Regions from separate parts of the Alkalihalophilus pseudofirmus genome, predicted to be linked through region 1. Evidence: a T-box and tRNA genes for the amino acid it is inferred to sense, from the RefSeq annotation. Region 1 holds a T-box; the other regions hold tRNA genes.
The links. A T-box is a leader RNA that pairs with one kind of tRNA and senses whether it is charged. The one in region 1 lies ahead of tyrS (tyrosine--tRNA ligase), so its partner is inferred to be a tRNA-Tyr.

Region 1 (7,472 bases):
ACTCGAGGTCATGTGTGTGAAGGACAATGTCTGTATCAGCCTCTAATTCTATGACCCCGTAAACCGCTTGTTTGCCTCTAAGCGGCGCAAAAACATTCAGTTGTTTTTCATTTCTATCTATTTGGAGCTCTCCTTTTAAATAAGCATGCTCGGCCAATCGGTTATGGTTATCCATTCCATACACCAATGGTTTAATTGATAGGTCATGATCAATTTTCCACTCATGCGTTAAATATAAATGAACATTCCAATTAGGGAATACTTGATTAATAGCCGTAATAATTTGTTTTAATACTTCGTTTATATCCATAGATCCATGACACTTCTTTGTTACTTGCAAAAGAAGATCTCTCTTCATGCTGACGGTAGTGGATTTCGAGCAATTATAGCCCTGGGCAAATAGTGTTTGGAAAGGAATCATCTCTAGGTGTCCTGCAGCAAACGCATCTGCATCTTTTTTTGTAGGGAAAGTATGAATAATCAATCCATATAATATCGATTTATAGTATAAGGAGATACATACATTCCAGCTTGGAGAAGTGGTAATTAAACTGCCCTCTACTACTTTCATGGAATGATCATGAGTCTTTTTGAACCAGCTCTCGATCTCTTTATTATTCTGATGTATACCTTTATCTGCTTCTTCCCCTTTAACGAGTTCAAATTGTTCATTATTTCTTTCATAAATGGCTATCTTCTCTAAATGATTAGGCTTACCCACTTTTAATGCGAGGGCATGGTAAGAAGAAGCTAATGCATAGAAATTAATTTGATAGTCTGCTCCTTTTAACCATTGATCAACAGTCATCATTTCCCCAACCGTAACTTCATTCCGTGGATTCATCTACTTTTACACCACCATATATAGGAAAATACTTAATTTACTCTTAAATATTACTGGTTCATATAGGCTTATCTAGAGAAAATGTCACAAACTATAGGATAATGTAATCAAAAAAAACCATTCTCAATTATACCTTCTAGGTATTTGTTACTGTCATTATAAATCAACTTATAACACATTACTATTATTTTCCACGATATTATTTTGAAAACCTTCCGACAATTTTCACAAGAATCGCCTTTTCTTGTTTCCTCTTGACTTTCGCCCCTATTAAGCTTATACTCGAATTTGTGTGAAATACGACAGCCTAGGTAAACTTAATATGTCCGGTCATTTTGTTCCTCGATTAGCGGCTGCAAACTGAGGTGCATCACGTAACTTCTAGCTGTCGAAGCGAAGATGCATGAAGGCAAAATGAACATATTAAAGAGATTACCCATCGGTTGTTATTTTGCAACATCAAAATAACAAGGAGGAGTCTTATTATGGCTCGTTATACAGGTCCATCTTGGAAATTATCTCGTCGTTTAGGAATCTCTCTAAGCGGTACTGGTAAAGAATTAGCAAAGCGTCCGTATGCTCCAGGGCAACACGGTCCAAACCAACGTAAAAAATTATCGGAATACGGTCTTCAACTACAAGAGAAGCAAAAGCTTCGTCACATGTTTGGTGTGAATGAGCGTCAATTCCGTCGTATCTTTGATGATGCTGGCAAAATGCCTGGTATCCACGGTGAAAACTTCATGATTCTTCTTGAGTCACGTCTTGATAACCTTGTTTACCGTATGGGTCTTGCTCGTACTCGTCGTGCTGCTCGTCAGTTAGTTAACCATGGTCACATCATGGTTGATGGAGGTCGTGTTGACATTCCTTCATACCGTGTTAAACCTGGTCAAACAATTGCTCTTCGCGAAAAATCTCGTGACTTAAGCGTTGTTAAAGAAGCTCTTGAAGCTAACGATTTCACTCCAGCATACGTAACATTCGATGCTGAGAAGCTTGAAGGTACTTTCAGCCGTCTTCCTGAGCGTTCTGAACTTCCTGCTGAAATCACTGAAGCTCTTATCGTTGAGTTCTACTCTCGTTAATCGCTTCAAAAAAGACTCTGGGATCTCCCGGAGTCTTTTTTATTTGACTAAATAAAAAAAGAAGAACGCATTCCCCGTTCTTCTTTTTTTATCTTCTATTAATGTGTTACAAGCTTAGCAAATTTACGCTTACCTACTTGAACGATTAGTCCATCTTCTATTTTAATTTGGGCTTGAACATCTTCTACTTTTTCTTCATTTACTTTAACACCGCCATTTTGAACCATACGACGTGCCTCTCCTTTAGAAGACATCATCTTCAATTCAACCAGCAGCTCCACAACCCACACAGCGTCTTCCCCGCTCCACTTCACTTCAGGGATGTCTGTTGGGAGGGTACGCTTTTGAAAAACTGTTTGGAAGTAGCTCTTTGCTTCATCAGCAGCATCTTTTCCATGGTACATTTCCACAAACTTAGCACCTAGATTCATCTTTGCATCTCTTGGATGTACTGAACCATTCTTGATCCCTTCTTCTAGAGCATTGATCTCATCCATAGGAATATCTGTTGCCAGCTTGTAGTATTTAATCATTAATTCATCTGGAATCGACATCGATTTACCAAATATTTCATTTGGCGACTCATCAATACCAATGTAGTTATTAAGGGATTTAGACATTTTTCTTTCTCCGTCAAGCCCCTCAATTAACGGCAAAGTCATAGCTACTTGCTTCTCTTTGCCATATGCCTCTTGAAGTGTACGTCCCATTAAAAGATTGAACTTTTGATCCGTTCCTCCCACTTCAATATCAGACTCTAACGCCACAGAATCATATCCTTGCATTAATGGGTAGAAGAACTCATGAATGGAGATCGGCTGACCAGATTTATATCTTTTCTCAAAATCATCTCTCTCAAGCATTCTAGCTACTGTCATATTAGCAGATAGACCGATAACATCCTCAAATGATAAAGCTTTGAGCCATTCTGAATTGTAATAGATCGTTGCTTTTTCCATGTCGAGAATTTTTCCGTATTGCTCTACATACGTCATTGCATTACGTTTTACATCTTCATCACTTAATTGCTTTCTAGTTTCAGATTTCCCAGTAGGATCACCAATTCGTCCGGTAAAGTCACCGATAAGCATTTGGATTTCATGACCTAGTTCTTGGAATTGACGCAGCTTGTGCAGGGGAACCGTATGTCCAAGGTGAACATCAGGCGCAGACGGATCCATCCCTAGCTTAACTTTTAACGGCTTACCTGTACGAACCGATTTTTCAATCTTCTTTTTTAATTCATGTTCTGGGGTAATTTCTACCACGCCGCGTTTTAGAATCTCTAACTGACGTTCTACCTCTTGTTCTTGTTCTAGTGTTAACTTCGTTTCTTCACTCATTTCATGCTGCCTCCTTTATTTAAATAATCCTTTTTCATCATGTTGGAAATAAGCATCTAATCTAAAATTGGACATAAAAAAAACTCCTCCCAAAAAAGGGACGAGGTTCTCGCGGTACCACCCTTGTTGAAGCTATCACTAAATAAACTTCCACTCAACATGATAACGGTATGACCGTTCTTGCTACGCAAGAATTGGCTCCAGGCTGTAATTCGAATACTGCTTCCCTACTGATTTCCACCTGCCATCAGCTCTCTTAAAAGTAAAACAGTACCTACTCCGACCCTTCAAAGCTGTTTACATATACTGTTCTCTTTTTACCACATTTCTATTTTTGTTGTCAATCGCAGACTTTCTTAGATTTTGTAAAAACATATCATCCTATGTAAACCTATGCTATAATATTGCTGATATTCTAGCTATAGATGCAATTATTTTACACATTATTTCTTTAGCTATAATGCCTGATACTATGGGCCTTTGAACTTAATAAGGAGGTTTGCTATGAAGAGTTTCTACTCTCAAATGCAACAAAAACTGAGGTTATTTTCAGAGTCATTACATGAAAAACAAGTCTTTCGAAAGATCGGCATTACATACCAAGTTTTTTGGAATTTATTCCTAATTGTTATGATCGTGGGATTAATGTCAATCTTTTTCATAGGAGGAACTGCCGCTGGATATTTCGCTTCTCTAGTTAAAGATGAGCCTCTTCGGTCACCAGATGAGATGGTAACAGACATCTATGACTATGAAGAAACCAGTCAGCTGTTCTTTGCCGATGATACGTACTTGGGTGAGCTCCCTACTGAGCTCGAACGACATCAGGTTTCTTTAGATCAAATGTCGGACCATGTCAAGAACGCAGTAATTGCAACAGAAGATGAGCACTTCTTTGAACACGAAGGAATTGTCCCTAAAGCGATTTTGCGAGCTACATTCCAAGAAGTTGCTAATTCATCTGTTCAAACTGGCGGAAGTACACTCACTCAGCAGTTAATTAAGCAGCAAGTTCTTTCGAGTGAAGTCTCTTTTGACCGTAAAGCTACAGAAATTTTACTAGCTATGCGGCTAGAACATTTTCTTGAAAAAGAAGAAATTTTAGAAGCCTACTTAAATGTCGTTCCGTTTGGACGTAATGCATCTGGAAGACAAGTGGCAGGCGTTCAGGCAGCTTCACAAGGGTTATTTGGTGTGGATGCCAAAGATCTATCCATTCCGCAAGCAGCCTTCATAGCTGGTTTACCCCAAAGTCCATTCGGTTACACTCCTTTTACCGGGAATGGTGAGGTGAAAGAGAATTTAGATCCGGGGTTAAATCGTATGCAAACCGTACTTAGACGAATGCATGAGGGCGGTTTTATTAACGACCGTGAATACGAAGAAGCATTAGAATTTGATTTACGTGAAAATTTAACAGACCGTACGCCATCGCCGATTGAAGAATATCCGTATTTAACACATGAAGTGATGAGACGTGCTAGTGATATTCTCTACAGTCAAAAACTTGAAGAACATCAAGAAGAGCTGAATGAACTAGAAGGCGATGAGCGCCAATTGTTTCTTACTGATCTTCGCTCTGAAGCAGATGCAGACCTAAGACGAAAAGGGTTTAGAATTCATACAACAATAGATAAAAATGTATATAATGCGATGCAAGAAGCAGTTAATGACCACTCCTTATTCGGTCCACAAAAGGGTGATGACCAAGAAGAAGTCGGGGCTGTCTTAATTGAAAATCATACAGGAGCGATTAAAGGCTTTGTAGGTGGACGCGGGGAAGGCGAAACAACAAACCATTACAATTACGCGACTCAAGCCTACCGTTCAAATGGTTCTACCATGAAACCATTGCTAGCCTATGGGCCTGCTTTAGAAATTGGAGTGATTCAGCCAGGCATCGTAGTTCCTGATACGCCTGCCACATATAGCGGTGGACAACCTTATTCTAATTTTGATAATAGTTATGCTGGCTTAATCTCTGTACGTGAGTCACTGGCTCGTTCTCGTAACATACCTGCTGTTCGTTCTTTCCAACGAGTTCCACATGAACAACTACGAGAAACGATGATTAATCTAGGATTCACCCCAAATGATGAGAGTCAGCCTTATGAGTCTGCCGCTCTTGGGGGAGCCTTTGATGTCACAGTTGAGCAAAATACAAGTGCCTTTTCAACATTTGGCAACGGAGGAAATCGAACCGATCCGTTTATGATTGAACGAATTGAAACAGCAGACGGCGACATAGTATTTGAACACGAGATAAAACAAGTAAATGTATTTACACCTCAAACAAACTATTTGAGCATTGATATGATGCGAGATGTTTTGCGAGCTGGCGGTACAGCAAGCTCGGTACCCGGCCGCTTAAAATTCTCAGCTGATTGGGCTGGGAAAACAGGTACGACCGGTGAATTCAGAGATTCTTGGTTTGTGGCTACAAACCCTAATGTAACACTTGGCGTTTGGATTGGTTACCGTCAAAACCAGCCGATCGATAGAGTCGTGAATGGGTTGCGTTATGGTCCTAGGACGCAGCGTATTTGGGCTAACATCGCCAATGCTGCTTATGATCAAAATCCAAACTTATTGGCTCCAAGTGAAAGCTTTGCTATGCCTGAAGGAATTGTGCGCAGATCTGTCTGCAGCATTACAGGTCAAGCTCCTACCTCATTATGTGAGCAAGCAGGACTCGTTCGGTCAGACTTATTTAATGTTAACTTCCAGCCTGGTTCTGGAGATAATTTAGATAGTGCACGATATGTTACGATAAACAGTCAAAACTATTTAGCACTTGATTCGACTCCGCAAGAATTTACAGATGTCGGAGTGACCGTTCCTGATACAGTCTTTGGGGTCAGCAATATAGGTGAATATTTACCTGACTCTATGCAAGGGGTTGTCCCTGATCGAGATGCACCAAATAACGGACGGTCCCCTGGGGCAGTCAGCGGAGTATCATTAAACGGTCAAACATTATCATGGTCTAAGCATCCTGATAATGATATTGTCGGTTACCGTATCTACCGAGCGGCTAACGGCAGCAGCAGCTTTGAGCGTGTAGGGCATGTGAAAGGCAATGGTTCTACAAGCTATACAGTAAACGGTGGATCATTTGCTTATTATGTTACTGCAATCGATACAGCTGGGAGAGAATCAACCTCTTCCTCTCAAGCTGAAGGTGCCGATTATTCAGATACACCTGAACCATCTGAGCCCGATGAACCAGATACTGAACCAAGCGAACCAGACGAAGATCCTCCTTCCGAGCAAAATGGAGGGAATGATAACGATGGTGGAAATGGTGAGAGTGATGGAAACGGGAACGGCAATGGAAGTGGAAACGGAAACGGAAACGGCAATGGCAACGGGAACGGGAATCAACCGCCCCCAGAAGAACCTGGAGATCCAGAAGAGCCAACAAATGATGATTAAACGAGAGGAGCAAACTCAAATTGAGTTTGCTCTTTTTGTCCTTCATATCGCTGGGGTCTAGAAAGATGTTATACAACAAAGACACCGCTTGCCTTAAGGCAAGCGGTGCAGCTTATTAATCTTCCATTGTAGACAGATCACCTGTCGGTAAATCAAGTTCCCACGCTTTAAGTACGCGACGCATAATTTTACCGCTGCGTGTCTTAGGCAAGCTCTTACGGAATTCAATCTCTCTAGGAGCAGCGTGTGCTGCTAAACCTTTTTTAACGAAGTTACGGATATCTTCTTGAAGCTCATCAGTAACATCATATCCTTCACGAAGAGCTACAAATGCTTTGATGATTTCCCCACGTACAGGGTCTGGCTTACCAATAACACCAGCTTCTGCAACAGCAGGATGCTCAACAAGCTTACTTTCTACTTCAAATGGTCCTACACGCTCACCAGAAGTCATAATGACATCATCAATACGTCCTTGGAACCAGAAGTAGCCGTCTTCATCCATATAAGCGGAATCCCCTGATACATACCAGCCATCAATTTCAAAATAGCTCTTATATTTAGGTTCGTTGTTCCAGATCGCACGCATCATTGAAGGCCAGCCCTTACGGATTGCTAAGTTCCCCATGCGATTAGGAGGCAATTCATTTCCTTGGTCATCGATAATGGCAGCCTTTACTCCTGGGATCGGCTTACCCATAGACCCTGGACGAATTTCCATAGATGGGTAGTTACAAATAAGCTGAGCTCCAGTTTCAGTCA
Region 2 (7,472 bases), 1.4 Mb from region 1:
TATTAATCATTTTCCTGTTACGAAAATACACATGAGTAGCGAGTGCGATTGTCAATAGACCGAGCATGAGTGAAAAGCCGCTTATAAACATTGCTAATGCATTATCCATAAATTGATGCAAAGGCGTATTAAAGTGAAGAGTCGTAGCTAAAAACCCTAGCCCAATAATAGCAATAGCCGTTCTAATCCACGCTAGATACGTTCGCTCGTTTGCTAGATGCTGTTGAATATATTTAGATTCGACCGTCTCATTTTTACTAGCACCATTCTTGCTCTCATTCTTCTGTTCATCCATATAAGCCTCCGATCTTACCCTTATAGCTATTTATTTGAAAAAACCCATAAAGTACAGGCCGACATTATATACAATAAAGATAGCTCCTACCAGGAACCATAAGTAAACAGCTGGTCATATAGGCGGCTTAGATGCCTTTTTTACCCCATCTGTTCCTTTCTTTGTTATGCCTCACTGATCACTTTTGCATGCATGTTTTTCTTGTTCTGACATCAGGAACTTCCTCCTCTTCTTTTACTTTATATCAACATTATATACCTATAAGGGTATAAGGTCAAATAAAAAGAAACGCCTTTGCTTTTAGCTAAAGAACGTTCTTATAGATGAGTTAATAAGGCATAAACCCTTCCTTGCTGATTAAAATCTGTTCAGTAGAGAATGCTGTTTTCATTTGTTCATACGCATACTCGTGTACATGTTCTCCGTACCACTTTTCTAATTCTTCTTCTGTAAATCGTTCTTTAATTTTAAGCCGTTCCGTTCTCTTCCCGTTGCTTCCATCCCCCGTATAAAAATCATCAATGACTATTCGATTAACGAGAGCAGCCAAGGTTTCTGGGAATTGTTTTGAAAAAGGGAGTACAGGCGCCACCGCGGCTTGTACTGGCAAGTCATTTTTTTGAAGCTCTCCGATTGCCTTCAGCCTTGCTTGAATTGGAGGGGCTTGTGGTGAGAAGTTTTTTCGTACTTCATCGAGATCTGTCTCAACTGTCACACTGAGGCGCAGGCTGTCTTTAAGCTTTAAAAACAAGTCAATGTCTCGCGTGACAAGCGGGCTCCTTGTCTGCACAAAAAGAAAATCTGGAGGCATCTCTACCATTGCTTCAAGCAGAGCCCTTGTTATCTTTTCTTTATATTCAACCGATTGATATGGATCTGTCGCAGATGCCATGAAAATCGTTACTTCTTTGCCCCGCTTTCGCAGGCTGCTCATTTCACGAATGTATTTTTCGTGAATGCCTTTTTTTATATCAACCCACTCGCCCCACTCTTCTCCTCTAAATAAGCCAACCGGGCTCTGTCTAACATAACAATAAGAACACCCAAATAAGCAGCCGGTATAAGGGTTAAGAGAATGGGTATACCCATATAAAAATCCGCTCGCAGGAGTTAATATTTTCTTCGGTTCCTTGTATGCGATTTGATGCCGAGTCAATTGAGATCCCTCACTTTCTATGTGTTAGTCTAATTCCCTTTTGTGCAGATTACAATCCTCCACTCCCGACAAAAAAGACCCTGACCATCGTCAGAGTCTTAAGAGCAGGGATAAGCATTACCAATGCACCTGAAGCTGTTTTCCATCTGGATCATAGAAATAAAAGTAAGCATGACCATTGTCTTCTTTTATTTCCTCTACTTTAACTCCCTGCTCAGATAAGTGCTGATGAAATTCCTGCAGCTTAGGATTTGTGAAACCAACACAAAACTCAGATTCCCCGTTCACTGAAAAATGAGCATACGTCGCCTCTGTAGTTGGCACTAAGATAATCAACAAAGGCCCCTCATTCACTTTCATGATCGCAAAAGGATCGTGGGTAATGCTCAAAAGTTGAAACCCTAACACATCTCTATACCACACAGATGCAGTCTCTAAATTCCTCACCGGAATGCGAATGTAATGGACTTGATCAATGAATGATTGGTTCATGGCACTCTCCCCTCTTTGTAAAAACTAGTTATTAAGTCTATTTGACGTGAGGGAGAGATATCCTTTCACTTTTTTAGGAGTTTCTTATCTTGCTAGGGTAGGTATTCTTTATGCAAGAAGAAAGACGATCACGCTAAGCATAATCGTCTTTCGATGATTGTGTACGAATGAAGTGTGAAGCATTATAAGAACCTTGTTGGTTTTTAGGTATAGGTCCTCCTTGCAAATCAGCATAACAACGTGGGCCTTTCTCTTTATTGTTCTTCCTCAAGTAAATTATTAATCAGTTATTGCCCCTTTAGATGCAGAGGAAACTAAACGTGCGTATTTAGAAAGATACCCTTTTAAATCTTGTTGGGGAGCAGACCATTCCTTTCTTCTCACCTTAAATTCTTCTGGTGAAATATCGACTTGGAGTTCCTGAGTCTCACTATTGATCGTGATCATATCTCCTTCTTTAATTAATGCTATTGGTCCACCTACCTGTGCTTCAGGAGCGATATGACCAACGACTAATCCATGTGTACCTCCTGAAAATCTCCCATCAGTTATTAAACCGACCTTTTCGCCTAAGCCTTTTCCAACTACGATGGCAGTAATAGACAGCATTTCAGCCATCCCTGGGCCGCCCTTAGGACCTACATAGCGAATTACGATAACATCTCCTGAATTAATCTCATTGTTTAACACAGCTTTAGTAGCATCTATTTCTGTATCAAACACACGAGCAGGTCCGGTTATTTCTTTTATTTTTAATCCTGACATTTTTGCTAAAGCTCCCTCAGGTGCCAAGTTTCCTTTCAAGATAACTAAAGGCCCTGTTTTACGCTTAGGATTTTCAAAAGAAATAATTTCTTGACCTTCCCTTAATGGTTCCACTTCAGCAAGATTTTGTTCGAGTGTTTTCCCAGTAACTGTCATACAATCACCATGAAGAAGCCCCTTTTCAAGAAGTAATTTCATTACTCCCGGTACGCCTCCAATTTCTGATAAGTGTTCCATAACATATCGCCCGCTTGGTTTAAGATCTGCAATATGCGGCACACGCTCTCCGATTCGCTCAAAATCATCTAAGTCAAGGTCAACATCAACTGAATGAGCCATAGCGAGTAAATGGAGTACTGCATTAGTAGATCCGCCAAGAGCCATTACAACTGTGATGGCATTCTCAAATGCTTGTTTAGTCATAATATCCTTTGGAGTAATCCCTTTATCCAGTAAATTCATCACTGCCTTTCCTGCTTCTTCACAATCTTTTAATTTATCTGGCGTTTCGGCTGGATTGGAAGAACTTCCTGGCAGACTCATTCCCATTGCTTCGATCGCCGAGGCCATTGTATTTGCTGTGTACATCCCGCCACATGACCCAGCTCCCGGACAGGCTTGACATTCAATTTTATGTAGTTCATCACGGTCTATATCTCCATTATTGTATTTTCCGACTCCCTCAAAGGCAGAAACAATATCTATGTCTTTCCCATCTACTTTTCCTGGTCGAATCGTCCCCCCATATACAAATACAGACGGCAAATTTAAACGCCCTATCGCAATCATACATCCTGGCATATTTTTATCGCATCCACCTATTGCTACAACCCCGTCATAACTTTGAGCACCGATTACTGTTTCAATGGAATCGGCTATAACCTCCCGACTCGGTAATGAATAACGCATCCCTTCAGTTCCCATTGAGATACCATCTGATACTGTAATCGTATTGAAAATAAAAGGAGTTCCCCCATTCTCTAAAGTTCCTTCCTTTGTCTTTAGAGCCAACTTATCAATATGCATGTTACACGGTGTAACTTCACTCCAGGTACTAGCAATTCCTACAAAGGGTTTATTAAAGCCTTCGTCATTAATCCCCGTTGCCCTGATCATTGCACGATTTGGGGCACGATTTATATCGTTAAAAACTGAACTACGGCTTTTTGAAATATTTTTACTCATTTGAACACATTCTCCTTCATCTTTATAATTTTAAAATAAAATGTATAGCTAGATTATTCTAACTAAAAACAAGTTAAAGCATCTCGTTGATCCATCTTGGTAAACAACTGTGCACAGGTTTTGTCTATTGCAAACTTCCACTTCCAAGTAAACTATAAGTTTACTTTAATTAGAAAAAAACAACCCCTCAACTTAAAAATCCTGAAGCTCTGTATAATTTTATCGAAATATAAAGAATATTAAAATATCATAATAACATACTTAAACAAAAAAAGCATTAATCCCTCTTTAGATCAATGCTTTTTTTAGAAAGTATGGATTCAATCTTTGCAGCTATTTAACAAATTTGTAGTTGGGGTATCTCCTAACAAGATAAGACGTAAAGAGCGTGTTCGTATCGGAAGTGTTCATCTTGTTCTTAAACTCTTAAATTCTTTCACAAAGTCACCCTGAAATGAAGATTATGCTGCACAGTTTAGGTTGATTATGTAGCAAAATATTGATTTTGTACTTGAGAAACCGTTCCTTAATGCTTAAAGTTATGGTTGCTGGTCTAAGATTTCTGAGATAGCAATCTCTAAAGAATTTATCAAATGCTTCGTCATCATTAATTTTCTTCTTAATCATTCGTAATTCATCAGCAGTTAATTATTTCGTTTTTCACTAACAGGCTCCAACGCACACGATTTTAAGTTATTTTGATCGTGTTACGAAAACAATAAAAAAAAGACCTCAACATAACGTTGAAGTCTTGGTATTAGTAGCTATTAAGTACCGGTGGTCGGGGTCGAACCGACACTCCAGAAGGAACACGATTTTGAGTCGTGCGCGTCTGCCAATTCCGCCACACCGGCAAATCAAAAAAAGATAAAAAAAAATAATGGTGCGCCCTGAGAGATTCGAACTCCCGACCTTTTGATTCGTAGTCAAACACTCTATCCAGCTGAGCTAAGGGCGCAATATATGGTGCCGAGGGCCGGACTTGAACCGGCACGGTAGTCACCTACCGCAGGATTTTAAGTCCTGTGTGTCTGCCAATTCCACCACCCCGGCACGGCAGAAAAATCATTGGAGGCGGCACCCGGATTTGAACCGGGGATAAGGGTTTTGCAGACCCGTGCCTTACCACTTGGCTATGCCGCCTCAATTTAAACAAAAAAATGGAGCGGAAGACGAGATTCGAACTCGCGACCCCCACCTTGGCAAGGTGGTGTTCTACCACTGAACTACTTCCGCAAAAAATGGCTGGGCTAGCAGGATTCGAACCTACGCATGACGGAATCAAAATCCGTTGCCTTACCGCTTGGCGATAGCCCAAAATTAAAAATGGGGCGACTGATGGGAATTGAACCCACGAATGCCGGAATCACAATCCGGTGCGTTAACCACTTCGCCACAATCGCCGTAATAATATATTGGCAGGGGCAGTAGGAATTGAACCCACACCGGAGGTTTTGGAGACCTCTGTTCTACCTTTAAACTATGCCCCTATGAAGATGGTGGAGGGGGACGGATTCGAACCGCCGAACCCTGAGGGAGCGGATTTACAGTCCGCCGCGTTTAGCCACTTCGCTACCCCTCCAAACAACAATACCTATAATACAATATCATCTATCAATTCGTCAATACTAAATTAATATAATTGATATATTAAGATGGTGGCTTGGGACGGAATCGAACCGCCGACACATGGATTTTCAGTCCATTGCTCTACCGACTGAGCTACCAAGCCTTATTTTTAAAATGGCGGTCCGGACGGGACTCGAACCCGCGACCTCCTGCGTGACAGGCAGGCATTCTAACCAACTGAACTACCGGACCATTTTGGTTGCGGGGGAAGGATTTGAACCTCCGACCTTCGGGTTATGAGCCCGACGAGCTACCGAACTGCTCCACCCCGCGTCGTTTTAAAGTAAACGGATGTTGTTTTTTCAAAGAAGAATACCTCTCCTCTAAAAGTTTTGCCAACGATGCTATCATGCGTCGAGGTTACTCGAAGTTTCTCATGATGTAGTGCTCGTTGCTCCACCCGCGTCGTTTTAAAAAGTAAATGAGTATGATATAAATGGTGGAGGATGACGGGCTCGAACCGCCGACCCCCTGCTTGTAAGGCAGGTGCTCTCCCAGCTGAGCTAATCCTCCATCGCAGAAATAATAGATATATAAATGGTGACCCGTACGGGATTCGAACCCGTGTTACCGCCGTGAAAGGGCGGTGTCTTAACCGCTTGACCAACGGGCCAACTAATAAGTATATGAAATCTTTGCTGGCGGAGAGCGAGGGATTCGAACCCTCGAGACGGTTTTACACCGCCTACACGATTTCCAATCGTGCTCCTTCGGCCAACTCGGACAGCTCTCCTAATTGGCTCCACAGGTAGGACTCGAACCTACGACCGATCGGTTAACAGCCGATTGCTCTACCACTGAGCTACTGTGGAATATTAAAGCCTGGCAACGTCCTACTCTCACAGGGGGAAGCCCCCAACTACCATCGGCGCAAAAGAGCTTAACGACCGTGTTCGGCATGGGAACGGGTGTGACCTCTTTGCTATCGCCACCAGACTATGATTCACTTTACAGTGAATGTTTGAGATGGTTCTCTCAAAACTAGATAATGTGTAAACATATGTCAAGAATAATTTGGATAAGTCCTCGACCGATTAGTATCTGTCAGCTCCACATGTCGCCATGCTTCCACACCAGACCTATCAACCTCATCATCTCTAAGGGGTCTTACTGGATTAACTCCATGGGAAATCTCATCTTGAGGGGGGCTTCATGCTTAGATGCTTTCAGCACTTATCCCGTCCACACGTAGCTACCCAGCGATGCTCCTGGCGGAACAACTGGTACACCAGCGGTGTGTCCATCCCGGTCCTCTCGTACTAAGGACAGCTCCTCTCAAATTTCCTACGCCCGCGACGGATAGGGACCGAACTGTCTCACGACGTTCTGAACCCAGCTCGCGTACCGCTTTAATGGGCGAACAGCCCAACCCTTGGGACCTACTTCAGCCCCAGGATGCGATGAGCCGACATCGAGGTGCCAAACCTCCCCGTCGATGTGGACTCTTGGGGGAGATAAGCCTGTTATCCCCAGGGTAGCTTTTATCCGTTGAGCGATGGCCCTTCCATGCGGAACCACCGGATCACTAAGCCCGACTTTCGTCCCTGCTCGACTTGTAGGTCTCGCAGTCAAGCTCCCTTTTGCCTTTGCACTCTACGAATGATTTCCAACCATTCTGAGGGAACCTTTGGGCGCCTCCGTTACTGTTTAGGAGGCGACCGCCCCAGTCAAACTGCCCACCTGACACTGTCCCTGAACCGGATCACGGCTCGAGGTTAGAATGTCAGCACAGTCAGGGTAGTATCCCACCGACGCCTCCATCGAAGCTGGCGCTCCGACTTCCAAGGCTCCTACCTATCCTGTACAAACTGTACCAACATCCAATATCAAGCTACAGTAAAGCTCCATGGGGTCTTTCCGTCCTGTCGCGGGTAACCTGCATCTTCACAGGTACTATAATTTCACCGGGTCTCTCGTTGAGACAGTATCCAAGTCGTTACACCATTCGTG
Region 3 (7,472 bases), 390 kb from region 1:
AATCCAACTCTCTAAACAAGAGGATATTGGGTCCTGTTCATTTTATCAACCTGTACAAATACGTTAAACAAGCCAGCCTACTTATAAAATTCACTTATTTGCCTTAAGTATACTTAAGATACAATATAAATGGTAAACAAAACGTTACATAGCTGTGAACTTTTTATCTAACCATATGCACATACATTCCTTTGAAAGATAATCTGTAAGATAATAAGATTGGTGTAAGAAAAGTGTAAGATGGTAAGATATGAGTATGGTATTACATTTCAAATACATATTATGTAGAAAATACTGGAGGAGATCATATGAACTGGACTCAAATTCCGTTAGGGCCTTTGCAGACAAATGCCTATGTATTAATGAACGAAAAAAAGGAAGCTGTGATTTTTGATCCCGGCGGCAATGGACCGGAATTCATTAAATGGCTAAACGATCAACAGATTAGTCCGATTGCTATTTTATTAACTCACGCCCACTTTGACCATATTGGTGCCGTAGATGAAGTAAGAGAGGCTTTTAATTGCCCTGTATATATTCATGAAGCTGAAAAGGATTGGCTCTCTGATGCAGCTAAAAATGGATCAGGCCGTTTTTTAGGAAATGCTTCAATTACAGCCCGTGCAGCTGATGAGATCATTCAAGAAGAAAAAACCATTCAGCTCGGCTCTTTTTCATTCGATATTCTCTATACACCAGGCCATTCACCAGGAAGTGTTTCTTATTATTCAGCAACCGAAGGGGTAGTATTCTCTGGAGATGCTCTCTTTAAGCAAAGCATTGGACGCACAGATCTTCCAGGAGGAGATCATAACCTTTTGCTAAAAAGCATTCATTCGAAGCTGTTAGAACTTCCTGAGGAAACCATTGTAGCATCAGGCCATGGACCTGTAACGACAATTGGCGAAGAAATGGATGGAAATCCTTTCTTATCAGGGTTTTAATAAATTCTTAAAATGATAAATTTAAAGGAAAAAGAAAAAAACGTTGCTCACTAAAGGGGCAACGTTTTTTGTGCGCATATGTACCTGGTCTTAGTGACCTCCAAAACTTGGTACTAATAAGAAAGTGGAATAGTACGTGAAACCAACGAAGAAAATCGTTAAGTACGCACCGAAAATGTAGATATACACACGTTCTGATAAGTTTAAATAGCTTAGTGCTAACAATGCACCTGTTTGGGCAAAGAATAGCAAAGCCATGTTAAGCATATCACCAACGAAGAACAAGACTGAGAAGATCCCTGTCCAGAAAGCTAAAACACGAAACATGCGCTCCATTTGCTTACTCCCTCCTTCTTTTTGCAATCACTATCCGTCAATAGGAAGTCATAGTGCTAGTTATCAAATTATAGAGTACAAACTTATTATATACGAGATAAACTTTGATTGTAAATGCTTGATCGGTGGCAAATCTGTGTCACCTCTATTTATTTCGACAACTACCAGCTATAATGCCTCTAAAATCAGGAACATTTCCCCTAAACTTTACAGCTGCTTTTTCGATTTCCTTTTAAATAACAGACTGATTGCAAAAGGAATAATCCCGAAAGTGCGATACGCAAACGGCGGGCGTTCTGCTTTTCTTGCTTCACGCTCCTGTTTTCTCACTTCCTTTGGTTGATCAAGCCTTAACACAAGCTGCTGTGTGATAAATTTAATGTACTCATTTAATGACATGGCCATCACCTCAACGATTATTCGTTTTAGTATAGCCGATTTTCACCTTATTTAAGCATAGCTGACTTCAACTCAGCAACGATTTCAAGAATGGACCTCCCTGTAGTGTCTAAGTGGATATCTGCTTCTTTATATAACGGCAAGCGGTCTTCGTACATGGATTGAATATCACCTTTAGATTTCTCTTTAAGCAACGGCCTAGAATCATCATTAGACGTCCGGCGAATAACTTCTTCGATGGCACAGTCTAGAAATATCACTGTTCCAGACCCTTTCATAATTTGTCGATTTTCCTCTTTTAGAATGATCCCGCCGCCGGTTGTAATTACAGCTTTTTTTTGAGTCAACTCTCTTAATGCTGCCGTTTCAAGACTCCTAAAAAGCTTTTCTCCCCCTTCATTAAAAATTTCTTTGATTTTCTTTTGTTGATCTTCTTCAATCCATTGATCCGTATCGATAACCTGATATCCTAACGCTTTGCCTAAAGCTTGGCCTACCGTTGTTTTACCAGAACCCATAAACCCAGTAAGATAAATTCGATCATTCATCACGTTTGGAAACCTCCCAATATTCTTTAATGCTTTGATGGTAGGGGTCGTAATAAAACTGCGCTCTACGTACATGGGTTGAACCCAATAGTTCTGCAGTTGCAGCGACCTGCCATTCCGTCTCACTTTTACTCATTGTAATAAGTGTAACGGTACCATCCTCGTATGAAAAGAATAAAGTTGAGTTTTCTGTACTTGGTGCGTGAACGATAAAGTCTACGAGACCTCTTTGAATCAATGTATCACCCTTTAATATGAATTGCTGCTCAACAGCAAACCTCTTCTCCTGGAGATATACATTCGTTTGTACCGTCAAACCAAACAACAGGAATGTGCATATAATTAATACAATAGGGTAAACAAAGCCTCTATCATTCCTCATTTATAAACTCCTTAATACACACCATACATCGGCATCATCGATCTGCTCATGGCCTCTCCATTTATAAGAGTCACCGTACATCGATATTTCTTCTGCTCCCGCTCACAATAAAAAGATTGAACATTATACAACATTGGTACATATCCGCTGTTGTTTGAGAATCGTCTAATTTGGCCGGTGTCAAGTTGTCTATAACTTACTTCCGTGTCATCCCCTTTAATTAAAACCACCTCTCTCCCCTCGATTCTAATTGTTCTGGATTCCTTCACTTCATCCGTTAATTGATTAAAAAACACCATCAATTCTAGCTTTTCATGAGTCTCGTGATTTTTTGTATGTTGTATGACTCCCATGATGGTAGGAAAGACAAACACAAGAACGCCTAAAATGCTTAAGACAAGCAAAATCTCGAGTAACGTAAAACCTTGTTCATTTTTTCGCATAGAGACACCTATGATATCGCCTTTTATTAGCACCCGTATAGGCAACACATACTTCATACTCTCCTGAAGTTGATCGCGTCTCCTCAACAGTCATCCACAAAGGCGCTGTTGGAGTCTCTACACCTGTTAAATAATTTTGTATCGACTCTCTAAGTTGTTCACCTGCCAAGTTTTCCTGTTGCAAAGTTAAACGTTCATTATAAACAACAAGAGAGGCGGGCAGGATTGCTAAGGTGCAAACAGAGAGAAGTGAGAGAGCGAGAATAACTTCCATCAAAGTAAAACCACTAGAGTTTTCGATAATGCACCCTCCCTTTTCCAAGAAGGATTGTGTAAGCATAGGTTTCTTTTTGAATGTTGAGATGCATTGTGCCTGAAAAACGCGGATTGCCATTATCCAAAAACTGAATTTCAATTCTAGGTAGGCTGTGAGAAGAAAAAGACATGTTCTCCACAGTGAAAGGCCTAATAAAATAAACCTTTCCTCCTAAATTCATGATTTGATATTGGTTTTGATTTGCCATTATTCTAATAATAATTGTCTCACCACGAGACATAGCTATATGCTGGGCTAAAAGGATATCTTCCTTAAATTGATCGGCAATTTCTTTTGTTTTATAGGTGTTCATGGAAGCGGGAAGGTAAATAATGGGAAGAAGAACTAACATGGAGAGAATAGAGAGAGTAATTAAGAGCTCGGTTAAGGTGTATCCAGCTTGAGAGTATGTTGACTTATCCTTCAACAACTTTACCGTTTTCAATCTTTAGCGGAGCACCGTTTGGACATACCGTTGTCTCAATATATTCGGCAGTTTCAAGCACATCGAGGCTTGCTGGCTTTTCTTTTGTTTCAATTTCATAGGCGTGTACCTGTGTCTGCAGGAGTTTAATCGTTGCATCACAACCTTTTGAGCCTGCAACTTCGTTATTTTTCACCATATTCGGGATAGCAATTAAGAGGAGGATCGAGATGATCATTAACACGACAAGCATTTCAACAAGGGTAAAACCACGTTCGTTGGATAGAAGCATTTTCATTTTTCATCACCTCAAAGATAGGATATAATACGAGGAGCTGTACAGGGGGGATCTTAAACACTTGCCTCCTTTCATGAGTCATTATTTGCTATTATTAGACATAGATCATCCAAAATCCTTCTAAAAGATAAAAAAACTTTCTGAGATATCGAATCAATTAAAGTGAGGTTAGTATGCAAAAAATTTTAGTCCTCTTTATTCGTGGTTATCAAAAATTCATTTCCCCTTTGAAGCCCCCTACATGCCGATTCTACCCTACCTGCTCTCATTATGGTATTGAATCCATAAAACGCTTTGGGGCCTTTAAGGGAAGTTGGTTAACAATTAAACGCCTAAGTAAATGTCATCCTTTTCACCCTGGCGGAATTGATTTAGTGCCTGAAAAAGAAAACGAAAAAGAGACGAGAAACAGCTAGCTATACCCATCAGGGAATAGCTAGCTGTTTTATTTTCATTTCATGTTGGCTTATCTATTTACTCTATACTTGCTGTTAAGCGCCCATCTGACCTATAGGCATAAATGGTATATCCTGAGGATGCACCACTCGAACATCTAAACAAGAAGCTGCCCTATAATGGACAGCTTCTTCTATGTAGTGCGGGTGAAGGGAGTCGAACCCCCACGTCATAAGACACTAGATCCTAAGTCTAGCGCGTCTGCCAATTCCGCCACACCCGCGTATGAAAATGGTGAGCCATGAAGGACTCGAACCTTCGACCCTCTGATTAAAAGTCAGATGCTCTACCAACTGAGCTAATGGCTCAAACTAAATGGTGACCCGTACGGGATTCGAACCCGTGTTACCGCCGTGAAAGGGCGGTGTCTTAACCGCTTGACCAACGGGCCATTCATAAAAGTGGCGGAGAAGGAGGGATTTGAACCCTCGCGCCGCTTGCGCGACCTACACCCTTAGCAGGGGCGCCCCTTCAGCCACTTGGGTACTTCTCCATGGCTCCACAGGTAGGACTCGAACCTACGACCGATCGGTTAACAGCCGATTGCTCTACCACTGAGCTACTGTGGAATGGTGGGCCTGAGTGGACTCGAACCACCGACCTCACGCTTATCAGGCGTGCGCTCTAACCAGCTGAGCTACAGGCCCATGGAAAAATGGAAAAGCGGGTGATGAGAATCGAACTCACATCATCAGCTTGGAAGGCTGAGGTTTTACCACTAAACTACACCCGCATATTAAAATAATCGTTGCTTTATTCAGCTCTCGCCAAATACTATGTCTCTTCCTCTTCTAGCAACTCAAGAAGTTAAATGTGTCGAGACAACTCGCAGATAATACATAGTAGTATTGCTCGTGGCTGAGGTTTTACCACTAAACTACACCCGCATATAAAGTAAATAAATGGTGCGCCCTGAGAGATTCGAACTCCCGACCTTTTGATTCGTAGTCAAACACTCTATCCAGCTGAGCTAAGGGCGCAAATATAAAAGCGGAAGACGAGATTCGAACTCGCGACCCCCACCTTGGCAAGGTGGTGTTCTACCACTGAACTACTTCCGCAAAAATGGCTGGGCTAGCAGGATTCGAACCTACGCATGACGGAATCAAAATCCGTTGCCTTACCGCTTGGCGATAGCCCAAAACTAAAAATGGGGCGACTGATGGGAATCGAACCCACGAATGCCGGAATCACAATCCGGTGCGTTAACCACTTCGCCACAATCGCCACCTTAGTAATAAATGGTGGAGGGGGACGGATTCGAACCGCCGAACCCTGAGGGAGCGGATTTACAGTCCGCCGCGTTTAGCCACTTCGCTACCCCTCCACTATACTGTTTTTAAATGGCGGTCCGGACGGGACTCGAACCCGCGACCTCCTGCGTGACAGGCAGGCATTCTAACCAACTGAACTACCGGACCATTTTGGTTGCGGGGGAAGGATTTGAACCTCCGACCTTCGGGTTATGAGCCCGACGAGCTACCGAACTGCTCCACCCCGCGTCGTTTTAAAGTAGTATTTACTATTTAAGAAAATATGGCGGAGGAAGAGGGATTCGAACCCCCGCGCGGTTTAACCCGCCTGTCGGTTTTCAAGACCGATCCCTTCAGCCGGACTTGGGTATTCCTCCGCGATATATGGTGGAGCCTAGCGGGATCGAACCGCTGACCTCCTGCGTGCAAGGCAGGCGCTCTCCCAGCTGAGCTAAGGCCCCATATGTAATGCGATAAAAAGAGATTACCTTTTCTATCGTTGTTTTTTCGCTCACCAGCGACGTTTAATAATGTACCATGAATCGCAATAAAAATACAAGCCTTTTTTGAAAAAAAGTTATATTTTTTTAAAAAGGCTTGTAACTTAAGGTATTCGCCCTATTGCAGAGAGCCAATCATTTGAAACATAGGAAGCATAATAGCAAGGAATAAAATAAAAATAAAAGCTCCAATTAAAATAAAAATAAAAGGTTGTAAGTAATCCATCACTTTGGTTAACTTCTCTTCTAATTCTGAGTAAATCAATGTACTGAAATTTTCTAGATCTTCTCCTAAGTAGCCCGTCCTCTCTCCATTCTCGATGACAAAACTTAATTCTTTTATAAAATAATCTTTTTCTTTTACTAAAAGATAAAATGGTGTGCCAAGTTGCAGTTCAGACTTGATTTTAATCACTTCTTGCTGGAAAAATGGCAGATGATTTTGTTTTTCGAACAGAGATAATGCTTGTTGAAGGGAGGTTCCTGAGAGAAGAAGACGTCCTATTTGAAGGGAGAAAAAATAGGTGCTTAATTGTTTTACGATCTGATTGACAAAGGGAGTGTTTAATAAAAACTTCATTCTTCTACTTGGCGGCCATCTTTTCTTAAACAGAAATATATAGAACAAAGAAAACACTGTTAAAAGGATTGTTGCTGCTCCTATGTACGGGATAGCTGTTAGAGAATGCAGAACAATAGTAGTTAACAGCGGAGGGTCCCCCTGCATTGTTTCAAATAAAGAATTGAAATGAGGAACAACAAACAAATGGAGTACAATTAGAACGACGAAACAAATCCAGACAAGCATTACTGGGTACCTCAACAGCTTATACATTTGATGTTTCGTAACCTGCCGCTTTTCTAATAATGTTCCAGCTTGTATAAATCCATCACTTATCTGTCCATGATATTGATAAAAATAAAGAAATGAAATCACATCTCTTGGGACCGGCAATTGAGAGAAAGACTGATGAATTTCTTGACCATTCTTAAGAGATGCCTGCACTTGTGTGAGGGGGACCGAAACTTCTTTTGGAAGATGTATAAGCATAAATGATAAGGCGTGGTCCATAGAATATCCTTGCTTTAACAACTTCCCTAAAAGTTTAAATGATCTTGCATACACCATTTGCTGATTACCGTTAAAAATAGATGTTTGCTTATAAGTAACCC
Region 4 (7,472 bases), 980 kb from region 1:
CACAATCAAGCGCAATATGGATGCCAGAAAAATCGTCTTGAACCGTTTGCTTTAAGAACTGAATGTATTTCTGTCCGCCTTCAAAATAATCATTTACTTGCCCGACAGCGTCCCCAACAGGACGCGGCAGGGCATCTTCTGTCTGGTCAATAAGGTCTTCAATTTCTTTTTCTTGCTCATCTAACAATTTAAAGCCATCAGGACCAAAGAATTTGATGCCGTTATCAGGCACTGGATTGTGGGAAGCTGAAATCATTACACCAGCATCAGCGCTTAACGCCTTTGTCAAATAAGCAACCCCAGGAGTTGAAATAACACCTAAACGCATAACTTCTGCACCAATAGACAAGAGCCCGGCAACTAATGCGCTCTCAAGCATTTCACCTGAAATCCGCGTATCACGTCCAATGACCACACGCGGTTTATCTGTTTGCTTAGTTAAGACATAACCACCCATTCTCCCTAACTTAAATGCAAGCTCAGGTGTTAAATCCTTATTTGCAACTCCTCTTACACCATCTGTACCAAAATATTTACCCATGTTTTAACTCTCTCCTTCAGCTATCATCACTCAGATTCTGATTGGTCTGAGACGATTACCTCTACATTTGTTTTACTCACACTAAACCGAATATTTTGAGGGCCGTTAATTTGAATAGGAACGGAATGCTCCCCTTCACTTAAGCCGCTAACATCAATATAGACTTGAATATCATCTACAGAAAATTGGTCGAGATTCGTTTCTGCTCCGTGAGCAATAATAGAAAGGGTATCATCCTCTCCTTCATTGAAACGGACATCTGTTTCGTCGCTCGCACCAATCATTTCAATCGATACATCTGACCATTGTCTAGATTCTTCTTCTGCTACATTCACAGTCACTTCCACCACTTCAGGATCAATCGTCTGCACTCCTGCTGGTACAGGAAGCTCCATTGTGAAAGTTTCGCTTTCTGTTATTTCATCAAGGTCAATCGTTAATCCTTCTAACACATTTATCGACTCGATCACATCAAAGGGACCGTAGATAACCGCTTCTTTTGGTTCAACGTTTACTGACTCGATACTTAAGCCTTCTTCAAGCTCGCCTTCGCGTGAGACTTTAATCGGCACACTTTTATTAGGGCTTGTGACAGGCACCCTTACATCAACAATACCTGGTTCTACATCTAAGTGAAGCTCATTTCCGCTGCTGTCATACAGTTTAACCGGTACGGCTTCCTCAAGCATTTTATCTGCGTCTGTCACATCTACATAAGCTTTAGCATCTGCTACTTCAGCAGCTACTTCCCTCGCTGCTGTCACTGTGACATTAACAGGAGAAACCATCGGCGTGCCTACTGAATAGCCTTCCTTTACCCCATCAGTATTGACAAGCTCTACATCAACCGGGATAGACACGGTTTGCTTTTCTTGGAGTTCCACTCTAGCAAATTGAGGCACAATAGAAACGGATAAATCACCCGGAAACCCTCTATGTTGAATGCTTAGTGTATGTACTCCTTCTTGTCTCTCTGTAACATCTACAAAAACCTCATATGTCGGTCTCATCAGCTGAAAAAATGCGATTGCACTTTGAGAGCCGCTTAATTTCACCTGAACATGCTCGGTTTGATCGACAATTGCAAAATTCTCTTCATCATATAAAACAGAAACTTCCACTTCTTCAAGCGTTGAAGTTCTATCACTTAAGGATGGCAATATGCCAGGCTGGCTGGTCAAATCATCCATATTCACCATCGCAAATAACATCAAAGCAATAAAGAAGGAAATAATTTTTACAAACCAATGACTGTTAAATAGTTTATCCATTCTTCTTCCCTCCCCACTTCCAGCGAGAAGATGTTTGCTGCTTGCTTTCTGTTAACAAATTATTTTCTAGCAATAACCTTAATTGTTCTTCATCTAGATCCCTGTGCAATTCACTATTTTTAGTTAATGAAATCGCACCCGTTTCTTCTGAGACAATGATCGTTAAACAATCTGTAACCTCACTGACTCCAAGCGCTGCTCTGTGACGCGTCCCGAGTTCTTTTGAGATAAATGGATTCTCAGATAAAGGAAGATAACAACCTGCAGCCAATATCTTATCTCCTTTAATAATAACGGCTCCGTCATGCAGAGGAGTATTCGGGATAAAAGTGTTGATTAATAGCTCTGATGTTAAGTGAGCGTCCATTGCAATACCTGTTTCCACATAATCAGACATCCCCGTCTCTCGTTCAACAGACATTAACGCTCCAATGCGACGTTTCCCCATATAAACAGAAGCCTTTACGATGCCTTCAATTGATTTTTTCGTAGAATCATCTTCTGGTGGTGTTCTGCTTGAGAAAAAGCGTCCTCGGCCCAGTTGTTCAAGCGCACGTCTCAATTCCGGCTGGAAGATGATAATAATCGCTAACAAACCATAAGTTAAGGTTTGAGACATGAGGAATTCAAGCGTTCTAAGGCCAAAAAATCTACTTATAAACCATACAACGAGGATAACGGTTATCCCTTTAACAAGCTGTACTGCTCGTGTGCCGCGTATGATCATAATGAGCTTGTACACAACGTATGTGACAAGTAAAATATCTACAACCTGCCCAATATAATTGAGCCACGTATAATCCTCGAATGGGAACATGGCACTTTCCTCCAAACCATTAGCATTCAACTACTACTTTCATTGTTTACCCGTAATCTATACATAATTTTGTAGGTATTAGTCATTTTACACAACTTTTATTCATTCAAAACGAATTGTCTTCAATATAAGCAATAACTCATTGAAGTCATTTCATGAAGCCATTTCACTCAACTGTATCATTATACCATACATTCATTATTTCTTTTTAGACCCGTTTCTCGCTCAATTAGAAAAGATTATTAATAAAGGTCATTAAAAAAAGCCCCTTATCGGAGCTCAGTTATCAGGCCTTACTATTGCTCGTCTCGTTGAATAATTGAGAGAACTTCATTGAAGAAAGTTTTCGTGTGATACCATACCCAATCAAGCACTTGGTCTACTTCATCAATTTCTCCTGAAACACTACCGGCAGAAGCTAAATACGGTTGGCTGTTCACTAATAAGATATTGCCCCGCACCTCACCTTCCACCACTAACTCTCCATTTCGAATGACAAGATCGCCATCAATCACTTCTCCCTCGGGAACAATGACACGTCCACTTTCATGATCAATCTGAACATTCCCTGAGCCTGTAAAGCTAATTTGATCATTATTGTTCCCTTGCCATAAAGTAGAGATACTTGTTGACATGAGTAAAATAAATACAGCAGCCGCTACAAGAATAGGGTGGTTCTTCATCCACCGCTTCCAAGTAGATTTGGTTTTTGATGTGGTTTTCTTTTGAGGCAGGTCAGCCATCACTTTTGCTGTAAAATCTTTAGGTGCTTCAATATGGGAGGCACTTTGGACAAAGGCAATAGCCTTCTTTAATTCACGAACATGCAGCATGCAATGAGGACATTCATTAAGGTGTTTTTCTAACGTTTGTCTCTCTGTTGAAGTGGCTTCACCGTCTAAGTATTTATGAATTAATTGCTCATAGCTTTGTTCACATTTCATCATTAAGTCCTCCTTTCTACAAATGACGCATTCGCTTTCTTAGCGCTTCTCTGCCACGGTGAATACGAGTCTTCACAGTAGATACAGGCAGATCCATAATCTCACTAATTTCCTTTAATGAAAGGTCTTCTAAATATTTCAATATGATAGCTGTTCGATATTTAACAGGCAGCCTATTAATTTCACCTTGAACCCACTCCTGCATTTCAGCGGTGACAATTTGTTCTTCAGGAAGATCATCACTTGCTGCTAATTGACTTTCATAGGTTAGATCCCGAGACCCTTGAACTTGATCTTGCAAATAGAAATCAGGCTTCTTTTTTCTCAAACGGTCAATCGCCACATTTGTTGCAATGCGGAAAATCCATGTTGAGAACTTACGATTCGTATCGAAACGATCGAGATTAGTATAAGCACGGAGAAAAGCCTCTTGAGCGACATCTTGTGCTTCATGAGCGTTACCAACCATACGATATGCTACTTGATATACTTTGTCTTTATATAACTCTACCAACTCTGCAAATGCTTGCTCATCACCTTGTTTTATTTCTAGGATGATTCGTTTCACAATCGCTTCCATTATTTATCCCCTGCTTATATTCAATCTATAGTGATTTACGTTTGGATTTATTATTAGGTTTCATTCATTAGGTATTATTTCATTTTTTTCTTTGCTTCTATTATTTTATCATAAAAAAATATAACCAACTTCCTAATGATGTTTTAATTTGATAATAATGGGTATTCAAATAATAACCAGTTATTTCCGTTAGGAGGGTGTAAAATATGCTTATGATGACATGCTCACACAACGATCTTCTTTATCAAATTGAAGCAGCTAGACATAAATTGAATGAACTTGCACAGACAATGCCCTTGCATTCAGAATTGATTGTTTGGCAAAGTCAACATTTAGATGAATTACTGAACGAATATGATTTGTTATTAAAAGAAGAATAAAACAATAAAAAACCCTTAGCTGGCAGGCTAAGGGTTGAAATATGTAAGTTTGGTGGAGCCTAGCGGGATCGAACCGCTGACCTCCTGCGTGCAAGGCAGGCGCTCTCCCAGCTGAGCTAAGGCCCCTTATGTATGGAGCGGAAGACGAGATTCGAACTCGCGACCCCCACCTTGGCAAGGTGGTGTTCTACCACTGAACTACTTCCGCATCAGTTCACCTTAGGAAGATGAACGATATAAAAATGAGCCATGAAGGACTCGAACCTTCGACCCTCTGATTAAAAGTCAGATGCTCTACCAACTGAGCTAATGGCTCTAAAAATGGCTGGGCTAGCAGGATTCGAACCTACGCATGACGGAATCAAAATCCGTTGCCTTACCGCTTGGCGATAGCCCAACATAAATGGTGGAGGGGGACGGATTCGAACCGCCGAACCCGGAGGGAGCGGATTTACAGTCCGCCGCGTTTAGCCACTTCGCTACCCCTCCACTTAACTAATAAGAGTGCCGGCCAGAGGACTTGAACCCCCAACCTACTGATTACAAGTCAGTTGCTCTACCAATTGAGCTAGACCGGCATATGGTGGAGGATGACGGGCTCGAACCGCCGACCCCCTGCTTGTAAGGCAGGTGCTCTCCCAGCTGAGCTAATCCTCCATAGCTTGTCTTAAAAGTAAGTCATTTATGTATGATATAAAATTAATGGTGACCCGTACGGGATTCGAACCCGTGTTACCGCCGTGAAAGGGCGGTGTCTTAACCGCTTGACCAACGGGCCATTGTTTCAGAATGTGTCGTTTCTTGCTGACAAAAAGTATTATATCCAATATTCTTTTCGATGACAACCCCTTTTGTACATTTTTTTATAGATTTTTTTCTTTTTTTTATTCTACTGTAAAAACCATTGATTATACGAACGCATATTCGCTATACTATAATAAATAGCATACGTAATGGAGTGATCTTAATGAATCTAGATCAAGAAATACTGCAGGCGGATTTAATTAAAAAGTTTCAATATGTTAAAAATCAAGCTAGAAATGAAACAAGGCTAGAAGTGGCTGAAAGAATGATTGATTATGGAATTGACTTGCAGCTTGTGCGAACTGTTACAGGTTTAACTCATGAAGAGCTAAAAAGCCGTTCAACGCGATAGAGAGGCCCTCTTATTGGTCAACAACTACTTCTACCTGCTAGCAACCCCATTTCACTAAAAAAAGCTCTCTCAGGAGCAAAATCCTGAATGGGAGCTTATCTTTAATTTATAGACTTTAGAAACTACTGTATTGAGTTGACTATATTAAGATTAAGAGTGAAAATATACTTTTCTACAAATAAAAAACCAACCTCAACAGGCTGGTTTGATCTATAGATATAAGATAAAGTCTCTCTGGAGCTTCCAAGCGGATTCGAACCGCTGACCCCTACCTTACCATGGTAGTGCTCTACCTGCTGAGCTATGGAAGCATAAAAATGGCTCCACAGGTAGGACTCGAACCTACGACCGATCGGTTAACAGCCGATTGCTCTACCACTGAGCTACTGTGGAACGTAAAAAAATGCCTGGCAACGTCCTACTCTCACAGGGGGAAGCCCCCAACTACCATCGGCGCAAAAGAGCTTAACGACCGTGTTCGGCATGGGAACGGGTGTGACCTCTTTGCTATCGCCACCAGACTATGATTTACTTCAGATGATCTTCACATTTCTTCGTCAGCTTCCTCATTCATGTCCTCACGTATGCTTGATACGCTCCGGGCATTCACTTCGTCGCTTCCTCGAACTGTTCGATCCTCTTTGTAAATGTTTGAGATGGTTCTCTCAAAACTAGATAATGTGTAAACATATGTCAAGAATAATTTGGATAAGTCCTCGACCGATTAGTATCTGTCAGCTCCACATGTCGCCATGCTTCCACACCAGACCTATCAACCTCATCATCTCTAAGGGGTCTTACTGGATTAACTCCATGGGAAATCTCATCTTGAGGGGGGCTTCATGCTTAGATGCTTTCAGCACTTATCCCGTCCACACGTAGCTACCCAGCGATGCTCCTGGCGGAACAACTGGTACACCAGCGGTGTGTCCATCCCGGTCCTCTCGTACTAAGGACAGCTCCTCTCAAATTTCCTACGCCCGCGACGGATAGGGACCGAACTGTCTCACGACGTTCTGAACCCAGCTCGCGTACCGCTTTAATGGGCGAACAGCCCAACCCTTGGGACCTACTTCAGCCCCAGGATGCGATGAGCCGACATCGAGGTGCCAAACCTCCCCGTCGATGTGGACTCTTGGGGGAGATAAGCCTGTTATCCCCAGGGTAGCTTTTATCCGTTGAGCGATGGCCCTTCCATGCGGAACCACCGGATCACTAAGCCCGACTTTCGTCCCTGCTCGACTTGTAGGTCTCGCAGTCAAGCTCCCTTTTGCCTTTGCACTCTACGAATGATTTCCAACCATTCTGAGGGAACCTTTGGGCGCCTCCGTTACTGTTTAGGAGGCGACCGCCCCAGTCAAACTGCCCACCTGACACTGTCCCTGAACCGGATCACGGCTCGAGGTTAGAATGTCAGCACAGTCAGGGTAGTATCCCACCGACGCCTCCATCGAAGCTGGCGCTCCGACTTCCAAGGCTCCTACCTATCCTGTACAAACTGTACCAACATCCAATATCAAGCTACAGTAAAGCTCCATGGGGTCTTTCCGTCCTGTCGCGGGTAACCTGCATCTTCACAGGTACTATAATTTCACCGGGTCTCTCGTTGAGACAGTATCCAAGTCGTTACACCATTCGTGCGGGTCGGAACTTACCCGACAAGGAATTTCGCTACCTTAGGACCGTTATAGTTACGGCCGCCGTTTACTGGGGCTTCAATTCAGAGCTTCTCCCGTAAGGGATAACCCCTCCTCTTAACCTTCCAGCACCGGGCAGGTGTCAG

Region 2: it encodes a tRNA-Tyr, which carries the amino acid that the T-box ahead of tyrS (tyrosine--tRNA ligase) is inferred to sense. The anticodon was not compared.
Region 3: it encodes a tRNA-Tyr, which carries the amino acid that the T-box ahead of tyrS (tyrosine--tRNA ligase) is inferred to sense. The anticodon was not compared.
Region 4: it encodes a tRNA-Tyr, which carries the amino acid that the T-box ahead of tyrS (tyrosine--tRNA ligase) is inferred to sense. The anticodon was not compared.

The regions. Positions count from the first base shown of each region.
Region 1 is NZ_CP117835.1:3,268,671-3,276,142, forward strand. Features, by position in the region: gene PQ478_RS17320 (sensor domain-containing diguanylate cyclase) at 1-844, opposite strand, end outside; gene rpsD (30S ribosomal protein S4) at 1,330-1,932, shown strand; gene tyrS (tyrosine--tRNA ligase) at 2,031-3,275, opposite strand; T-box leader at 3,369-3,575, opposite strand; gene PQ478_RS17335 (transglycosylase domain-containing protein) at 3,780-6,710, shown strand; gene acsA (acetate--CoA ligase) at 6,826-7,472, opposite strand, start outside.
Region 2 is NZ_CP117835.1:635,173-642,644, reverse strand. Features, by position in the region: gene PQ478_RS03340 (YidH family protein) at 1-295, opposite strand, end outside; gene PQ478_RS03335 (SPL family radical SAM protein) at 624-1,451, opposite strand; gene PQ478_RS03330 (VOC family protein) at 1,569-1,943, opposite strand; gene ilvD (dihydroxy-acid dehydratase) at 2,223-3,893, opposite strand; tRNA gene PQ478_RS03320 (tRNA-Leu) at 4,666-4,747, opposite strand; tRNA gene PQ478_RS03315 (tRNA-Arg) at 4,775-4,851, opposite strand; tRNA gene PQ478_RS03310 (tRNA-Leu) at 4,858-4,946, opposite strand; tRNA gene PQ478_RS03305 (tRNA-Cys) at 4,963-5,036, opposite strand; tRNA gene PQ478_RS03300 (tRNA-Gly) at 5,055-5,129, opposite strand; tRNA gene PQ478_RS03295 (tRNA-Gln) at 5,136-5,210, opposite strand; tRNA gene PQ478_RS03290 (tRNA-His) at 5,221-5,296, opposite strand; tRNA gene PQ478_RS03285 (tRNA-Trp) at 5,310-5,383, opposite strand; tRNA gene PQ478_RS03280 (tRNA-Tyr) at 5,391-5,475, opposite strand; tRNA gene PQ478_RS03275 (tRNA-Phe) at 5,550-5,625, opposite strand; tRNA gene PQ478_RS03270 (tRNA-Asp) at 5,638-5,714, opposite strand; tRNA gene PQ478_RS03265 (tRNA-Met) at 5,719-5,795, opposite strand; tRNA gene PQ478_RS03260 (tRNA-Val) at 5,960-6,035, opposite strand; tRNA gene PQ478_RS03255 (tRNA-Glu) at 6,061-6,135, opposite strand; tRNA gene PQ478_RS03250 (tRNA-Ser) at 6,162-6,255, opposite strand; tRNA gene PQ478_RS03245 (tRNA-Asn) at 6,260-6,334, opposite strand; rRNA gene rrf (5S ribosomal RNA) at 6,343-6,458, opposite strand; rRNA gene PQ478_RS03235 (23S ribosomal RNA) at 6,537-7,472, opposite strand, start outside.
Region 3 is NZ_CP117835.1:2,882,939-2,890,410, forward strand. Features, by position in the region: gene PQ478_RS15360 (MBL fold metallo-hydrolase) at 309-944, shown strand; gene PQ478_RS15365 (DUF2626 domain-containing protein) at 1,035-1,280, opposite strand; gene PQ478_RS15370 (YqzE family protein) at 1,488-1,679, opposite strand; gene PQ478_RS15375 (shikimate kinase) at 1,727-2,227, opposite strand; gene comGG (competence type IV pilus minor pilin ComGG) at 2,220-2,609, opposite strand; gene comGF (competence type IV pilus minor pilin ComGF) at 2,621-3,052, opposite strand; gene PQ478_RS15390 (type II secretion system protein) at 3,039-3,446, opposite strand; gene comGD (competence type IV pilus minor pilin ComGD) at 3,340-3,813, opposite strand; gene comGC (competence type IV pilus major pilin ComGC) at 3,785-4,090, opposite strand; gene yidD (membrane protein insertion efficiency factor YidD) at 4,264-4,506, shown strand; tRNA gene PQ478_RS15410 (tRNA-Leu) at 4,688-4,769, opposite strand; tRNA gene PQ478_RS15415 (tRNA-Lys) at 4,779-4,854, opposite strand; tRNA gene PQ478_RS15420 (tRNA-Glu) at 4,863-4,937, opposite strand; tRNA gene PQ478_RS15425 (tRNA-Ser) at 4,949-5,039, opposite strand; tRNA gene PQ478_RS15430 (tRNA-Asn) at 5,041-5,115, opposite strand; tRNA gene PQ478_RS15435 (tRNA-Ile) at 5,117-5,193, opposite strand; tRNA gene PQ478_RS15440 (tRNA-Gly) at 5,209-5,279, opposite strand; tRNA gene PQ478_RS15445 (tRNA-Arg) at 5,450-5,526, opposite strand; tRNA gene PQ478_RS15450 (tRNA-Gly) at 5,536-5,607, opposite strand; tRNA gene PQ478_RS15455 (tRNA-Gln) at 5,613-5,687, opposite strand; tRNA gene PQ478_RS15460 (tRNA-His) at 5,698-5,773, opposite strand; tRNA gene PQ478_RS15465 (tRNA-Tyr) at 5,789-5,873, opposite strand; tRNA gene PQ478_RS15470 (tRNA-Asp) at 5,891-5,967, opposite strand; tRNA gene PQ478_RS15475 (tRNA-Met) at 5,972-6,048, opposite strand; tRNA gene PQ478_RS15480 (tRNA-Ser) at 6,084-6,176, opposite strand; tRNA gene PQ478_RS15485 (tRNA-Ala) at 6,185-6,260, opposite strand; gene comGB (competence type IV pilus assembly protein ComGB) at 6,418-7,472, opposite strand, start outside.
Region 4 is NZ_CP117835.1:170,590-178,061, reverse strand. Features, by position in the region: gene glmM (phosphoglucosamine mutase) at 1-541, opposite strand, end outside; gene PQ478_RS01010 (CdaR family protein) at 568-1,812, opposite strand; gene cdaA (diadenylate cyclase CdaA) at 1,805-2,629, opposite strand; gene PQ478_RS01000 (anti-sigma factor) at 2,926-3,576, opposite strand; gene sigW (RNA polymerase sigma factor SigW) at 3,590-4,153, opposite strand; gene PQ478_RS00990 (aspartyl-phosphate phosphatase Spo0E family protein) at 4,360-4,533, shown strand; tRNA gene PQ478_RS00985 (tRNA-Ala) at 4,584-4,659, opposite strand; tRNA gene PQ478_RS00980 (tRNA-Gly) at 4,667-4,741, opposite strand; tRNA gene PQ478_RS00975 (tRNA-Lys) at 4,777-4,849, opposite strand; tRNA gene PQ478_RS00970 (tRNA-Gln) at 4,856-4,930, opposite strand; tRNA gene PQ478_RS00965 (tRNA-Tyr) at 4,938-5,022, opposite strand; tRNA gene PQ478_RS00960 (tRNA-Thr) at 5,039-5,111, opposite strand; tRNA gene PQ478_RS00955 (tRNA-Val) at 5,115-5,190, opposite strand; tRNA gene PQ478_RS00950 (tRNA-Glu) at 5,237-5,311, opposite strand; gene PQ478_RS00945 (Rpn/YhgA-type helix-turn-helix domain-containing protein) at 5,501-5,689, shown strand; tRNA gene PQ478_RS00940 (tRNA-Thr) at 5,925-6,000, opposite strand; tRNA gene PQ478_RS00935 (tRNA-Asn) at 6,008-6,082, opposite strand; rRNA gene rrf (5S ribosomal RNA) at 6,095-6,210, opposite strand; rRNA gene PQ478_RS00925 (23S ribosomal RNA) at 6,394-7,472, opposite strand, start outside.